DNA from 2 places in the Hyphobacterium marinum genome. Region 1 is predicted to be linked to the other one. Evidence: predicted binding sites of a transcription regulator. Region 1 holds the regulator's gene; the other holds the start of a gene.
What was found. The regulator HrcA, encoded in region 1, represses chaperone genes, less so after heat shock. The targets are predictions, from matches to a motif close to GTTAGCANTCNNNNNNNNNGANTGCTAAC.
Positions count from the first base shown of each region.

Region 2: the regulator HrcA is predicted to act here: its motif matches at 5,278-5,306, upstream of groES (co-chaperone GroES).

Region 1 is NZ_JAZDRO010000001.1:380,682-388,210, reverse strand. It holds gene hemW (radical SAM family heme chaperone HemW) at 1-351, opposite strand, end outside; gene rdgB (RdgB/HAM1 family non-canonical purine NTP pyrophosphatase) at 348-944, opposite strand; gene V0U35_RS01885 (DUF2975 domain-containing protein) at 1,323-1,868, shown strand; gene V0U35_RS01880 (helix-turn-helix domain-containing protein) at 1,881-2,111, shown strand; gene V0U35_RS01875 (YybH family protein) at 2,360-2,737, shown strand; gene rph (ribonuclease PH) at 2,734-3,447, opposite strand; gene hrcA (heat-inducible transcriptional repressor HrcA) at 3,557-4,627, shown strand; gene V0U35_RS01860 (nucleotide exchange factor GrpE) at 4,654-5,307, shown strand; gene V0U35_RS01855 (DUF5700 domain-containing putative Zn-dependent protease) at 5,304-6,398, opposite strand; gene V0U35_RS01850 (alpha-ketoglutarate-dependent dioxygenase AlkB) at 6,522-7,172, opposite strand; gene V0U35_RS01845 (eCIS core domain-containing protein) at 7,221-7,529, opposite strand, start outside.
Region 2 is NZ_JAZDRO010000001.1:963,089-970,617, forward strand. It holds gene V0U35_RS04540 (hypothetical protein) at 1-953, opposite strand, end outside; gene V0U35_RS04545 (glycoside hydrolase family 3 N-terminal domain-containing protein) at 1,275-2,369, shown strand; gene V0U35_RS04550 (hypothetical protein) at 2,493-3,140, shown strand; gene groL (chaperonin GroEL) at 3,219-4,868, opposite strand; gene groES (co-chaperone GroES) at 4,931-5,221, opposite strand; gene V0U35_RS04565 (YiaD family glycine zipper/OmpA-like lipoprotein) at 5,453-6,121, shown strand; gene V0U35_RS04570 (EAL domain-containing protein) at 6,278-7,486, shown strand.

The sequences.
Region 1 (7,529 bases):
CAGCGACAACCGGTTCGCCCCGGCAGCGGCCAACCCGGCGAAGGCGGCCTGGTCATCCGGATTGGCTTCCAGCCCGATCTCGATTCCGGCCTCGAGCCCCCACAAGTCTTCAGCCCGCGCAATCAGGTGTTCAAGCTGAGCGGGTTTGAGGAGAGAGGGCGTGCCGCCGCCGAAATGGATGGAGGCGAGCGGGCGTTTGCCGGTCAGCTCGCGCCAGTGACCCATGTCGGCGAGAATCGCATCGACCAGATCGTCATGGCTGGCGCGCGACTTGTAGACGTTGAAATCGCAATAGGGGCAGATCCGCGCGCAATACGGCCAGTGGAGATAGAGGCCGAGGGAAGGTGTCATGACCCGAATTCAGCGGCCATGAGCGCAGCCAGCGCGCGGCCGCGATGACTCAGCGCCTTTTTTTCGTCCGCACCCATTTCCGCGAAGGTGCGGTTTTCGCCCTCGGGCACGAAGATCGGGTCATAGCCGAATCCGCCTTCTCCGCGCGGCGGCCACACGATCGTCCCGCCTACCCGGCCCTCATAGAAGCGTGGCTCACCGCCCGGCTCCAGCAGCGCCAGCGTGCAGACGAAGGCTGCGCTCCGGTCGGTCGAACCACTATCGGCGAGTTCGGTCCACACCCGGCCCATCGCCCGGTCGAAATCACGGGGCTCTCCCGCCCAGTCGGCCGAGTAGACGCCCGGCGCGCCGCCCAGTGCCGTGACGGAAAGCCCGGAATCATCAGCCAGGGCGGTCAGGCCCGTGGCCTCCATGACCGCACGGGCCTTCAGCGCGGCATTGCCGGCAAATGTCGTTTCGGTTTCATCGGGTTCAGAAAGCGAAAAATCTGCAGCACTGCGCAGCACGATTCCCCTCGGCGTGAGCAGTCCGGTCAACTCCTTGATTTTGCCGGGATTATGGGTCGCCAAAACCCATTCAGGGACTTGTCTCACGGGGCAAACCTTTCAGATATTTTATCGTCTTTCAAAAAATTCATATCGAAAAACGATATTTTTTGCTTGCGCGCCCGAAATTTTATGTTTATCGATAAATCCACGGGCGGCGGAAATGATCGTCCGGATAACAAACGCAAACGGTTTGGTCGAACACTAACGTAACGGAGAATGAAAATGGTCAGGTCCTTTGATTCGATGGCACGCTCCATCGCAATGGTCGCGTTCAACGCGGTGCTGTTGCTCTCGGTGGGTGCCGGAGTGGTCTTTGCGGTCGCCCCGACGATCGCGTGACCGGGGTGGCCCGGGCGGCCGCCGGTGTGGCAGACAGTCTGACCGCACCGGCGGACCCCGCACCGGGCCGTGGAAGGATGAGGTATGACGCAAACAGGACGGGTGACACTCGTCGGTGTGCTCAAACGCGCTCTCGATGTGACCTGGTATCTGCTCTGGGCGGCGCTGGTCGTCGTCTCGGCAACGATGGTCCTCGTGATCGTCGGCTTCATCATGAAATTCGTCGGCGCTTCGGTGCTGGAGACGGTTTTGGCGCGGCTCGACGCGGCCGAAATCCTGTCCTTCCCGCTCTTTGTCGCCGAGATCGTGACGCTCCTGGTCCTGGTCGACCGGTTGCGCCGCATGTTCGCCACGCTGATCGCGGGCGACCCCTTCGTGCCGGAAAATGCCGGCCATTTGCGGGTCATTGCCTTCGCGGTCGCGATCTACCAGGCGGTGGGCTATGTCGCCCGCGCCATGGTCGCCCTGTCGCTGACGCTGTTCGACCTGCCGGTCGCACGCGGCGCGGAAATCGAGGCGACGCTGAATATCAATCTCGGAGCCTGGTTCGCGGTTGTCGCGCTCATGGTGCTCTCCGAAGTGTTCCGGGAAGGCGCGCGAATGCGCCAGGAACAGAAGCTGACAATCTAGGAGGCGCGAACCATGTCCATTCGCGTCACCCTCGACCGGATGCTTCTCGAGCGGCGCATGTCGCTCACAGAGTTGTGTGACCGTGTCGGTATTACGATGGCAAACCTGTCCATCCTGAAAACCGGCAAGGCCAAGGCGGTGCGCTTCTCCACGCTGGAGGCGCTGTGCCGCGAACTGAAATGCCAGCCGGGCGACCTCCTCGTCTTCGACGAGAGCGAGCCGGGCGACGATGAAGAGGATTAAAGCCGGCCCCTGGACCCCACCTCAAGGGCCGGTCAGGAAAAGGCCCCGACCTCCCTGTGACGGAGACGGGGCCCTTGAAGAGGCGGCGGGGGCGGGCCTGTGCGGTCCTAGCCCCTTCCCAAGTGTGAGAGCCGGACGGGCCATTTTCAGCCCCCCAGCGCGCTCCCGCCGCCTTCTCTTTATCGCAGGATTGACAATTTCCGCAATCAGGGCAAGCGCTTCTATCCGAAACCAATGCGGAGCCACGGATGACGAGTACCAGCGACAGGATGGCCATTCTCGCCTTGCAGGCCGACTGGGTCACCGCGGAACGCGCCAATGATTCAAACCGGTTACGTCAGTTCATGTGTGAGGACATCACCCTCTGGCCGGACGACGGCCCGGCCGTGACTGGCATTGACGTGGCGCTTGCCGCCGCCAAGGGTCCCTTTCCAATCCGGGAGATCGTGATTTCCGACGAGGTCATCGAGGCGGGACCTGTGCATGGCTGGAAATCGGCCCGCTTTACCACGCATTTCGACAACGCGGGTGAGACCGTGACCGTTCAGGGCCGCCACCTCTGGGTGTTGAGGCGGGAAAGCACGGGCTGGAAACTCGCCGGCTTGTCCTGGCAGATCGACCGCTAGCCGATCGCGGACCGCTGGATCCCGACCAGTTCCTTCACCCCTTTTCGCGCGAGCGTGAAGAGGTCGTCGAACGCGCTCGCCGGCATCGGCTTGTCTTCCGCCGTCGCCTGGATCTCGACGACACCGCCGTCATCGGTCAGCACGAAATTGGCGTCCGTTTCCGCCACCCGGTCTTCCTCGTATTCGAGATCGAGCCGCGCTTCCCCTCCGACGAGGCCGCACGATACCGCCGCGATCTGACCGTGGACCGGGCTCACGTCCAGCACGCCCTCCTCGACCAGCCAGTTGCAGGCGCGCGACAGCGCTACCCACGCCCCGGTGATCGCCGCCGTGCGCGTGCCGCCATCGGCCTGGATGACGTCGCAGTCGAGCGTGATCTGGCGCTCGCCGAGCTTCCTGAGATCGACCACCGCGCGCAGCGAGCGTCCGATCAGGCGCTGGATTTCCTGCGTCCGGCCCGACTGTTTCCCGGCGGCGGCCTCGCGCCGTCCGCGCGTATGGGTCGCACGCGGTAGCATGCCGTATTCGGCGGTCACCCAGCCCTTGCCCGAATTGCGCATCCAGGGCGGGACATTCTCTTCCACGCTGGCGGTACACAAAACGTGGGTATTGCCGCACTTGATCAGGCAGGAGCCTTCCGCATAGGGCGAAACGCCGGTCTCGATTTCTATCGTGCGCAGCGCGTCGGCAGCGCGGCCGTAAGGACGCATGGGAGACTCCATTCCGGTTCAAGTGCCCCCGTCTAGACGCCCGCCGGGCGGGGGTAAAGCCTCGCCCCGATTGCAAGCCCCGCCCCCTTGCCCTAACTCAACGATCATCATGACCGACACGCCGCGATCCACCCCCAGCCTCGCCGATCTCGATGGTCGCTCGCGCGCGATATTCCGCGAGATCGTGCAGGCCTATCTCGACACCGGTGAGCCGGTCGGTTCGCGCACCCTGTCACAGAAAGACGGCGTAGCCCTGTCACCCGCCTCGATCCGCAACACCATGGCGGATCTCGCCGCACTCGGCCTGCTCTCGGCACCGCACCAGAGCGCCGGGCGCATGCCGACCCATGCCGGGCTTCGCCTGTTTGTCGACGGGCTTCTCCAGGTCGGCGATCTCGGGGCTGAAGAACGCAAGTCCATCGAGACCCGCGTTGCCGGAACGTCGCGCAATATCAATGACCTGCTCTCCGAAGCGTCCTCGGTCCTGGGCGGGCTCGCCGGCGGGGCAGGTTTGGTGCTCGCCCCGACCCGGGAAGCCGCGCTGAAGCATGTCGAATTCGTGCCGATGTCGGCAACCGAAGCCCTCGCCATCCTCGTCTTCGCCGACGGGTCGGTGGAAAACCGGCTGATGACCGCGCCCGACGGGCTGCCGCCGGCCGCATTGATGGAGGCGGGTAATTACCTTTCTGCGCGCCTGAAGGGACGATCCCTCACCGAAGCCAGCGCCGCCATCCGCGCCGAGATCGCCGAACGCCGCGCCCAGCTTGATGAGGCCGCGAGCGCGCTCGTGGAAAAAGGTCTCGCGGACTGGTCGGGCGGCGAAGCCCGCTCGCTCATCGTGCGCGGCCGCGCCCGCCTGCTCGAAAGCGTCGAGGCCACGCAGGACCTTGAACGCATCCGCATGCTGTTTGACGATCTCGAACGCAAGGAAGACCTCATTGCCCTGCTGGAAAAGGCTGGAAGCGGACAGGGCGTGCGCCTCTTCATCGGCGCTGAGAATCCCCTCTTCTCCCTCTCGGGTTCCAGTGTGATTGTCTCTCCCTATATGAATGAGGAAAAGCGGATTGTCGGCGCGCTCGGCGTGATCGGCCCGACGCGGCTGAACTATGCGCGCGTCATTCCGCTGGTGGACTATACCGCGCGCGTCGTCGGCAGGTTGCTCGACGGTGCGAAGACGTGACACGGACGAAACGGACCTGAACGGACATGAGTGACAAGACGACCAAGCCCGCAACCCCGGAAGTGGACGACGAGGACATCGAATCCATCGTCGCGGCGGCCGAGAAGGCCGAAGCCGAAGCCCTCGCCGAAGCGGAAAAGGCCGAGGCGGATGCCGATTCTGAGTCCGGCAGCGAGATCGACCGCCTCGAAGCGGAACTTGAAAAGGCGCGCGAGGACATGATGCGCGCGCTCGCCGATGCGCAGAACACCCGCCGCCGCGCCGAGCGCGAGGTCAAGGAAACCCGCGACTATGCGGTGTCGAAATTCGCCAGTGATCTCCTCGGCGTCGCGGACAATCTCGCCCGTGCGCTCGATGCGGTGAACCGCGACGAGATGGGCGAGGCTGGCAAACAGCTCGCCGACGGCGTGGAACTGACCCAGCGCGCCCTGCTGACGGCATTCGAACGCCATGGGGTGAAAAAGGTCGACCCGGCCCCCGGCGACGCCTTTGATCCCAACCGGCACCAGGCCACGGCGCAGTTTCCCTCCGAACACGCGTCCGGGACCATCGCCGTCGTGATGGCCCCCGGTTATGTCATTGGCGAGCGTACGCTGCGCGCGGCCATGGTCGCGGTCTCGACCGGCCCGGCCGAAGCCGAGGGCGGCGGATCGGATGGCAGTGTCGACGTGAAGGCCTAGTTTTCGGCCTCCGCCCGCTCCAGCGCGGCTTCCATGTCGGTCAGGATCGCCAGGAACGTCTCGGACAGTTCCGGCCCGTTCCGATCTTCTGCTTCGGCATAGAGCCGGTAGAAGACGGTCGGCGGCTCGGTCATCACCTGAGCCAAACGTTCGCGGCCATAATTGGCCTCGATGGCGCGTGAGATAATGTAACCGACATTGTAATTGCGCTCCTCGCCGGTGAAGCCGGCAAAGTAATGCCGCCGCGGATCGGTCGTCGGGTCATTCGCCAGCTGGTAAAGCGAGGCTTCGAAAAAAGTGAAGAGATTGCCGCGCTCACGGACGCCGCGCTCCAGCCGGGTCTGAAAGTAGTCCAGCATCGCCCCGTCGCCCTCGAAATCAGCCGGGTCCGCGACCCACATGGCCGAACCTTCCAGATAGCCATTACGCAGATAGTCGAGTACGCGGCGCTCGTCTTCGGTGAGGGCCGCTTCGGTTTCTTCGGACACCGGGCGATAGGCACCTTGCGCACCGTGATAGAGCTCGTGGACCAGGACCAGCTCCAGCGCTGGAAGGTCGTCATACATGCGGTGAAAGCCGATGTAGAGAACCGGATCGCCGAAGGCAAAACCGGCCGAATTCACCCCCATGACGAAGACCGAATTGAGCGGCGTGTCGTAGTCCGCCGGCAGGAAGACCGACAGGCGTTCGCATGCCGGAGCCATCAGTGTTTCGGGGTCGGCGCGGAAATCGGAAAGCACGGCCTCCATGCCGGACAGCGTTTCGTCGTCCGGGAAAGGATAGACCGGGTCCTCGATCTCGCCCTCGCTTCCGGATTGCCAGGCCAGCAGTTCTTCACGCAGTCGCTCAGCAGTCGAGCGGTCCTCATGCGACTGGGTCTGCTTGCGCACGATGGCCTGAACCGACGGCAATTCCAGCGCGGCATCGATCGCGGCCTCGCCGCCTTGCCTACGCAGGATCGGCGTCAGGCTTTCCAGCGCGGTAAAATCAAAGCCGATGGTAAAGTTCGCGCAAGGGTAGTCCTCGGCCAGGGCTGCAGGCGCGATAGCGAGCGTGGCGCTGGCCGCCAGAGCGAGCGTGCGGATCATCATGATGCCCCCCATCAATTTCCGGCGCACTTCGAATGCCCCTATCTCGTCCCTTCTGGTTCGAAACCCTGCCCGGCGGGGGGGACGGACGCTAGGGGGATAGGACCCTGTCCTGTCTCCCCGCCGTCATTTCCCCGGCACCGTCACCCGCCGCATCGTCAGATTGATCCGACCGCCCTCGGGGAAAATCTCCCGGGGGAGTAGCGTCGACGTGCCCGGATGAATGCGGTCGACACCGTGATAGCTGCGCCGGGCCGCACCGCCGAGGACCACGACATCGCCCGAGGAGACGATCATTGAGGCCGTCCGGCCCTTGCGTTCGGGTCCACCGACACGAAAGCGCGCCCTGTCGCCCAGCGACACCGAGACCACGGCAGCATCGGTCGCCGCCTCATCCCAGTCGACATGAAGGCCCATCCGCGCATCGGGGCCATAATAATTTACGAGACAGGCCTCGGGCGGGGCCGGGAAGTCCGCGACCGCTTCCCAGAGATCGCTCAGCGCCTTTGGCATCGCCGGCCAGGACGCGCCGGTTTCGGGATGGACCGGCTCGTAGCGATAGCCCTTCTCCCGGTCGGTCACCCAGCCCAGCGGGCCGAAATTCGTCATCGTGACGGAAAGCTTCTGGCCTGTGCGCGGCATGGCCGGGCGGTAGAAGGGCGCGGTTTGGGTCGCAGCCACGACCGCTTCGACCAGCGCGGCCTGGGCCGCCCGGTCGAAATACCCGGGCAGAAGGCGGAAGCCGTCAGGCGGCGAGAAGGAAGGTTTGGCAGCCATGCGCCCTAGATGGCGCTCGCACGCCTCCCCGTCCACCCGGTTTGGGAGTCAGTCTGGCCGGTCGCGCCGGGACCGCTCTTCGTCGTCGTCCTCATTGCGCGTGTTGCGCTCTCGGTGACGCAGGCGCTCGGGCAACCGGGTCTCTGCGTCTTTATCGGCTTCGGCATCCGTCCCGCCCTCGGCCGGGGCCGGTGACGCGACAGATCGCTGCTGCTGGACCGTATGGGTCAGTTCATGACCCAGCAGGCGCTGTCCGTCCGTATTGCCGGGATTGTATTCTCCGCCGCCGAACACGACGTCATTGCCGGTGGTGTAAGCCTGCGCGCCGGAAGTCTCCGCCGCAGTTGAGGCAGCACT
Region 2 (7,529 bases), 580 kb from region 1:
TCGCCGCCATCGACATCGCGGAAGACCATGACGCGGCGCTCATCGTCTCCGTCATCGTCGCGGAAGAAGTAGGCGTGGCCATCGTCTTCGCCGCCTTCCAGCTCTTCAAGCTGCATGCGGTTCAGCCATTCGGTCCGCTCGTCGCCTTCCAGTTCCCGGTCGTCGAGCCAGACACGGCTTTCACCATTCTCGCGCTCGATCCGGATATTGTTCGCACCGGCTTCCCGCAGGCGTTCTTCCAGCATGCGCGCGCGTTCTGCATGGCGGCCCGCACGCGCGGCCTCACGCTCGGCGCGCGCCATATCACGGGCCGCGTCGCGTTCCACGCGCCGCATCTCGATCCGGCGATTGCGCATTTCGTCACGGGCTTCGCGCATTTCCCAGCGCACTTCGCGCATGGCTTCGCGAACTTCCTCGCGGGCTTCACGCATGGCCTCACGCACTTCCTCGCGTTCGGCCTCGGTCAACTCGCGGCGCTCACCGTTCTCGATGATCCAGTGACCGCCGTCGGCATGTTCGATTTCCAGTTCGGCCAGGGCTTCTTCCATGGCCCGGCGCGCTGTCTCATGCGCTTCGCGGACCGTTTCGTGATTGGCCATTTCCATGGCCCGCTCAATGTCCGCCTCAGCGCGGGCCAAGTCATCTGCGCCCATGCGCCAGATGAAATGACGTTCCCCGCCGGAGCGGATCTGCACATCGTCGCCATCAATCGTGATGGTGTGATTGCCATCGAGTTCATGCCGGTCACCGTCGATGAAGACGGCCCCGTCGCGGATCTCGATCCGCTGGCCATTGACGATGATGACGCTTTCTCCGTCATCAGATTCGACGTGGATGGAGGCGTGCCCTTCGTCGCCCATGACATGGACGGTTGAATCGGCCGCGGTGCTGACCGCACAGGCGGTGCTGGCAAAGGCCATGCCGGTGACGGAGGCCAGAAGCAGTGCTTTCATTGGAAGTCCCTCTTTTCCATTCTCGACGCTGATCCTTGCAGCAGGCGGCTTACCGTCTTCGTTCGGCGTCCTGAATCTTTTGTCATGCGTTCGCCTGTCCGGGGAAAGGGGCGGCGCGCGGCCCTTTGTTGGGGTTAGGGCATGATCGGATAGACGATGCCGGCCGCGCGCCGCGGGGGAAGGGGCCTGATCGTGAGCCAGACACCACGATCAGCTAAGGCCCTTGAGGATTACCGTGACGTCGAGAGCAGATGACGGTTTGGCAAGCCCGTGGCCACTTGCCATGATGGGCGCGAGGGATGTGCAAGGCGGGACCGGACCATGAACAGACGTGATCTCCTGGGCGGCGTGACCGCGAGCGGACTGCTGGCTGCGCTGCCGGCGACCGCATGCGGGGCTTTTCAGTCGCCTCCGCTGGCCGAGCGGGCGGGGCGGATGCTGCTTCTTGGCTTCATCGGCGATAATCCCGATACCGAAGGCGCGGACATCGTTGCCGGCCATCTCGCGGCCGGGCGGATCGGCGGGGTTCTGTTCCTCAGGCACAATGTGCGTTCGCGTGAGGGTGTGGAAGCGCTGGCCGCGCGTTTTCGCGCGATCCGTCCCGATGCCTGGCTGGCGCTCGACCAGGAGGGCGGCGCGGTCCAGCGGCTCTCGGGTGATCTGGGGTACACGCCGATCCCGCGCGCGCAGAACATTGCGCAAAGCCACAGTGTCGAGGAGGCCCGCGCGCTCTATGCCGCGGCTGCGGCTGAGTTCCGCGCGGCGGGCTTCACGATGAACCTCGCCCCCATTGCCGACGTGCAGTACGACGCCAACAGCGTCATCGGGCGCTGGGGACGCGGCTATGGCACGGACGGGGACACGATCGCGGCCTATGCGGGGGCCTTCATCGACGCATTCGAGAACGCTGGCGTGGCCTGCTCGATCAAGCATTTCCCCGGACATGGCCGCTCGAACGGCGACAGCCATGAAGGCTTTGTCGACATGACCCATACCTGGCAGGAGAGCGAGCTCGACCCGTTCCGCCAGCTGATCGATAACGGACGCGCGCATCTGATCATGGGCGGGCATTTGATCCATCGCGGGCTTGATCCGTCCGGCGACCCGGTGACGGTCTCCCGGCCGATCCTGCACGATCTCCTGCGCCGCGACATGGGCTATGAGGGCGCGCTCATCACCGATGATCTCGACATGGGCGCGATCCGCGAGAATTTCGATCAGCGCGAGGCGGTGATCCGCTCGGTCATCGCTGGCAATGACATGGTGATGATGTCCAACTCCGCCGCGCCGGACCCGGAACTGCCGCAGAAATTTGCGCGGTGGATCGGGGAAGCCGTCGACGAGGGCCGTCTCAGCGAGGGCCGGATCGACCGGTCTATAGCCCGTCTCGACTGCCTGCGGGCGGTGGTGGAGTGAGCCCACAACAGGCGCTGTTGGCCGCCCTGCAGTTGTGAGTCAGCGTGTCCCGACACGATTTTGCTTTTGCCCGACACGAATTCTGTCACTCTTGGCGGCAAGAGACCCCATGTGTTCTGAGCCATGCGAAACCAACGCCCCACCCGACGTGATCCGAAGAAGACCGTTTCGATAGAAGCCCGGGTCAGTGAGGAAGAAAAGCGCGCCTTTACCCAGGCTTGCCGTGCCGCCAACAGACCGGTCAGTCAGGTGCTGCGCGGTCTGATGGGTGTGTTCGTTTCGCTCCACTCCATCAGACAATGGATCTCAACGACCATGACATTCCTGCTATTTCGACCCCTGCGCACGGCGTTCGCCTCGATCAGCGCCGCCGCCATGCTTGCCACCGGCGTCTTCCTCGTCCCGAGTGCCTCGGCGGATATCCGCATGGCCTACCAGGTCAATCTCGACGACGGTATCGGACGCATCGTTTCGGAAGGCGTTACCAGCGTCAGCAGCGGCAACGGCGTGTCCGAACCTGTCGCTGACACGCTGGGCGAAACCGTTCGCTACAGCATCACGGCACAGCCCTGTGGTTCTGACGCCGGGCCGTCCTGCCCTGCGGGCGCGGCCCATGTCGTGATCAGTCTCTGGGATAATCTCGCCGGGGCTGGCTGGACAGAGACCGACCGCGGGATCGTCACCGCGACCTCCGGTGAAACGCGGTTTGAAGAACAACTGGGTGAGGGCCGGTCGATTACGGTGATCTTCTCCGTTCTGCCGCAGTCCTGAGCCGGACCACATGACATGAAAAAGGGCGGCCCGTGTGGGCCGCCCTTCCTCATTCGTGTAAGCGGGTTGGGTGTGGACCTAGAAGTCCATGCCGCCCATGCCGCCCATTCCACCCATGTCCGGGGCGCCGCCACCGGCGCTTTCCTTCTTGGGCTTCTCGGCGACGGCCGCTTCGGTCGTGATCAGGAGGCCGGCGATGGAGGCCGCATCCTGAAGCGCGTGACGGACGACCTTGGCCGGGTCGATGACGCCAAACTCGAGCATGTCGCCATACTCTTCGGTCTGGGCGTTGTAGCCGAAGGTCGCGCTGTCGTTCTCGAGGATCTTGCCGACCACGATCGAGCCTTCCACGCCGGCATTCTCGGCGATCTGGCGGATCGGGGCTTGCAGGGCGCGCATGATGATGCCGATGCCCTGGGTCTGGTCCTCGTTTTCACCTTTCAGGCCGTCGAGGCCCTTGATGGCTTTCAGGAGCGCGACACCGCCGCCCGCGACAATGCCTTCTTCCACCGCGGCGCGGGTGGCGTTGAGGGCGTCGTCGACGCGGTCCTTCTTCTCTTTCACTTCGGTCTCGGTGGCACCGCCGACCTTGATGACCGCAACACCGCCGGCCAGCTTGGCCAGACGTTCCTGCAGCTTCTCGCGGTCGTAGTCCGAGGTCGTGTCCTCGATCTGCTTGCGAATCTGGGAGACGCGGCCCTCGATGGCGTCCTTCTCACCGGCACCGTCGACGATCGTGGTGTCGTCCTTGGTGATGGTGACCTTCTTGGCCGTGCCGAGCATGTCGAGCGTGACATTTTCCAGCTTGATGCCGAGGTCTTCGGAGATGACCTGACCGCCGGTCAGCGTGGCGATGTCTTCCAGCATGGCCTTGCGGCGGTCGCCGAAGCCCGGAGCCTTCACCGCAGCGATCTTCAGGCCACCGCGCAGCTTGTTTACCACGAGGGTGGCCAGCGCTTCGCCTTCGACGTCTTCGGCGATGATCAGCAGCGGACGCGAGGACTGAACCACCGATTCCAGGATCGGCAGCATCGCTTGCAGCGAGGAGAGCTTCTTCTCGAACAGCAGGATGTAGGGGTCTTCCAGCGACGCCATCATCTTGTCGGCATCGGTGATGAAGTAAGGCGACAGGTAGCCGCGGTCGAACTGCATGCCCTCGACGACGTCGAGCTCGGTTTCGAGGGATTTGGCTTCCTCGACCGTGATCACGCCTTCATTGCCGACCTTTTCCATCGCTTTCGCGATCATGTCGCCGATTTCCTTTTCGCCATTGGCGGAAATCGTGCCGACCTGGGCAATCTCGCCCGAGCCCTTGATCGGGGTCGAGGAGGCCTTGATCGATTCAACGACGTTGGAGACGGCCTTGTCGATGCCGCGCTTCAGGTCCATCGGGTTCATGCCGGCGGCAACCGACTTCATGCCTTCGCGCACGATGGCCTGGGCCAGGACCGTGGCCGTGGTGGTGCCGTCACCGGCTTCGTCATTGGTGCGCGAGGCGACTTCACGGATGAGCTGGGCACCCATGTTCTCGAACTTGTCGGTGAGTTCGATTTCCTTGGCGACGGAGACACCGTCCTTGGTGGTGCGCGGCGCGCCGAAGGATTTCTCGATCACGACATTGCGGCCTTTCGGGCCGAGCGTGACCTTCACCGCGTTGGCGAGGGTGTCGACACCCTTGAGCATGCGCTCACGGGCGTCAGAGCCGAATTTTACGTCTTTGGCAGCCATAGTGTTTCGTTCCGTTCCGGATGTGTTGTTCTAGGGAAGTGAAGGGAGCGGTGTGACCGCGATCAGCCTTCGAGAATGCCGAGGATGTCGGATTCCTTCATGATCAGCAGCTCGTCGCCATCGACCGTGACTTCGGTTCCCGACCATTTGCCGAACAGGATGCGGTCGCCGGTCTTCACGTCGAGCGCGCGAACCGAACCGTCGTCCTTGATGGCTCCGCCGCCCACGGCGACGACTTCGCCTTCCTGAGGCTTTTCCTTGGCGGTATCGGGAATGATGATTCCGCCCTTGGTCTTGGCTTCTTCCTCGACGCGCTTCACGAGCACGCGGTCATGGAGAGGACGAAATTTCATGGTGTTTCACCCATTTGATGGTTGTGATTGATCCCGTGCAGAGCGGTCCGGATCGCGTTGGCACTCACCAGGCCCGACTGCTAACAGCCGCGCAGATAGGGCCGGGGGAGAGGGCCGTCAAGGGTGCGCTGCCAAAGAATTCGGGCTTTGGGAGAAACTAATTGTTGCACTTGCGCGTTAGGCCCTACAATCCCTCGCGCGGGGGAAGAGACCCGAAGGAGATTTCTGGCCATGAAACGCCAAATGCTGATTATCGCCGCCGGTGCCATGCTGGCGACCGCTTGCACCACGACTGACCCGGTGACGGGCGAGACCTATGCCAACAATACCGGGCGCGGTGTCATTGCCGGCGCTCTGGCCGGTGCGGCGCTGGGCTATCTGACCAATACCAGTGATTCCGAGGAAGGCCGTACCAACGCGCTGATCGGCGCAGGTGTCGGCGCGCTCGCCGGGGGTGCCATCGGCAACTACATGGACCGCCAGGAACGCGAAATGCGCGAAGCGCTGCGTGATTCAGGCGTCGGCGTGCGCCGCGAAGGCAATGATCTGAAGCTGATCATGCCGGGCGACGTGACCTTCGACACCAATTCGTCGGAAATCCAGCCGCGCTTCTATGAGGTCCTGAATGACGTCAGCGACGTGCTGAACCAGTATCCGGCGACCTATGTCGACGTCATCGGTCACGCCGACTCGACCGGCGCGGCGGACTATAACCAGCGCCTGTCAGAACAGCGTGCCCAGTCCGTGGCCGGCTATCTGATTGCCCAACGCGTGATGCGTGACCGATTCTATGTCGGCGGGATGGGTGAAACCTCTCCCATCGCCTCGAACGACACGCCGGCCGGGCGGGCCCAGAACCGCCGGGTCGAAATCGTGATCCGGCCGCACACCACGTCCTAGGACGACCCACACGACTGCCAATCGCTGGCGGCGCATCCCGATCGCGGGGTGCGCCGTCTTCGTATCCGGACCGGAATCGTTAACGATCTGAAAACACCCCCTCCGCGAGTCTGCTATCAGGCGGGTCAGGACTGATTCGCGACAGACGGGGGCGGGATGCCGCGCGCAACAGACATTCTGATCGTGCTGACCTACGCCATGATCGCGGTCGTGGCCGCGCTGGCCTTTGACCGGTTCGGCCTGATGTCGACCAGCTTTGCCTGGCTGATGGGGGCGTTCGTCTTCCTCATCGCCGGGCAGGCCCATAGTGCCGCGGCACGGTCGATCGAGCGCAAGACGTTCGAGCAGGAAATTCACGAATTGCAGGCCGCCAATCTTTCGATCATCGAAGAGATGGAAGCGGCCCAGGCGCGCATCGAGACCATCGCCGGAGCGATCCGCGCCGAAGCGGTGGAACGCGAAGCCGCCCTGACCAACGAGGTCAAGGTGCTCGAAGACCTCGTGCGGCGCATGGGGGCGGTGCCGCCCTCACAGCGTGGTGCCACGATTGCGCCCGACGCCACCGGTGACATCGACATCGAGGTCGTACGCGACGCGCTCGAGCAGAACCGGGTCGATCTCTATCTCCAGCCGGTGGTATCGCTGCCCCAGCGCAAGACTTACTTTTACGAGAGCTATACGCGCCTGCGCGACGCCAAGGGCGCGATTATCGCGCCGGCGGTGTTCATCCGCGCTGCGGAGGAGGCGGGCCTCGTCGGCGAGGTGGATAATCTTCTGCTCTTCCGTTGCATCCAGATCGTACGCCGCCTGACCAAGTCGGACCGGCGGATCGGCATTTTCTGCAATCTCTCGCTTCGCTCGCTGACCGACGAGACGTTCTTCCCGGCCTTCCTCGACTTCATGCGGCGCAATTCCGATCTCGCCGGATCGCTGATCTTCGAGATTTCGCAGAACGCCTTTGACGAGCGCTCGCCGGCGGCAGCGCGCAACATGGCGCGCCTGGCCGATTACGGCTTCCGCTTCTCCATCGACCAGGTCCGCAATCTCGATATTGACCTCGCCGAGATGCAACGCGCCGGTATCCGCTTCGCCAAGGTGGAAGGCCAGCGCCTGATCGAGGCGGTTCGCACTGGCGAGCAGATCGCCCAGATCGAGGCCGGGGCCATCCGGCCCGAAGACATTGCCGGCCTGTTCGCGCGTTATGGCGTCGACCTGATCGCCGAGAAGATCGAGAGCGAATCCACCGTGGTGGAAATCCTCGATATCGATGTGGCCTATGCGCAGGGTCACCTCTTCGGCGAGCCGCGCCCGGTGAAAGAGGAAATCCTCGAAACCACTGCCGACTCGGTCCGCCTCGCCAGCTGACTCGCGTCACGGCTTGCATCGTCCGCGCCGCCGCCGCACAAGG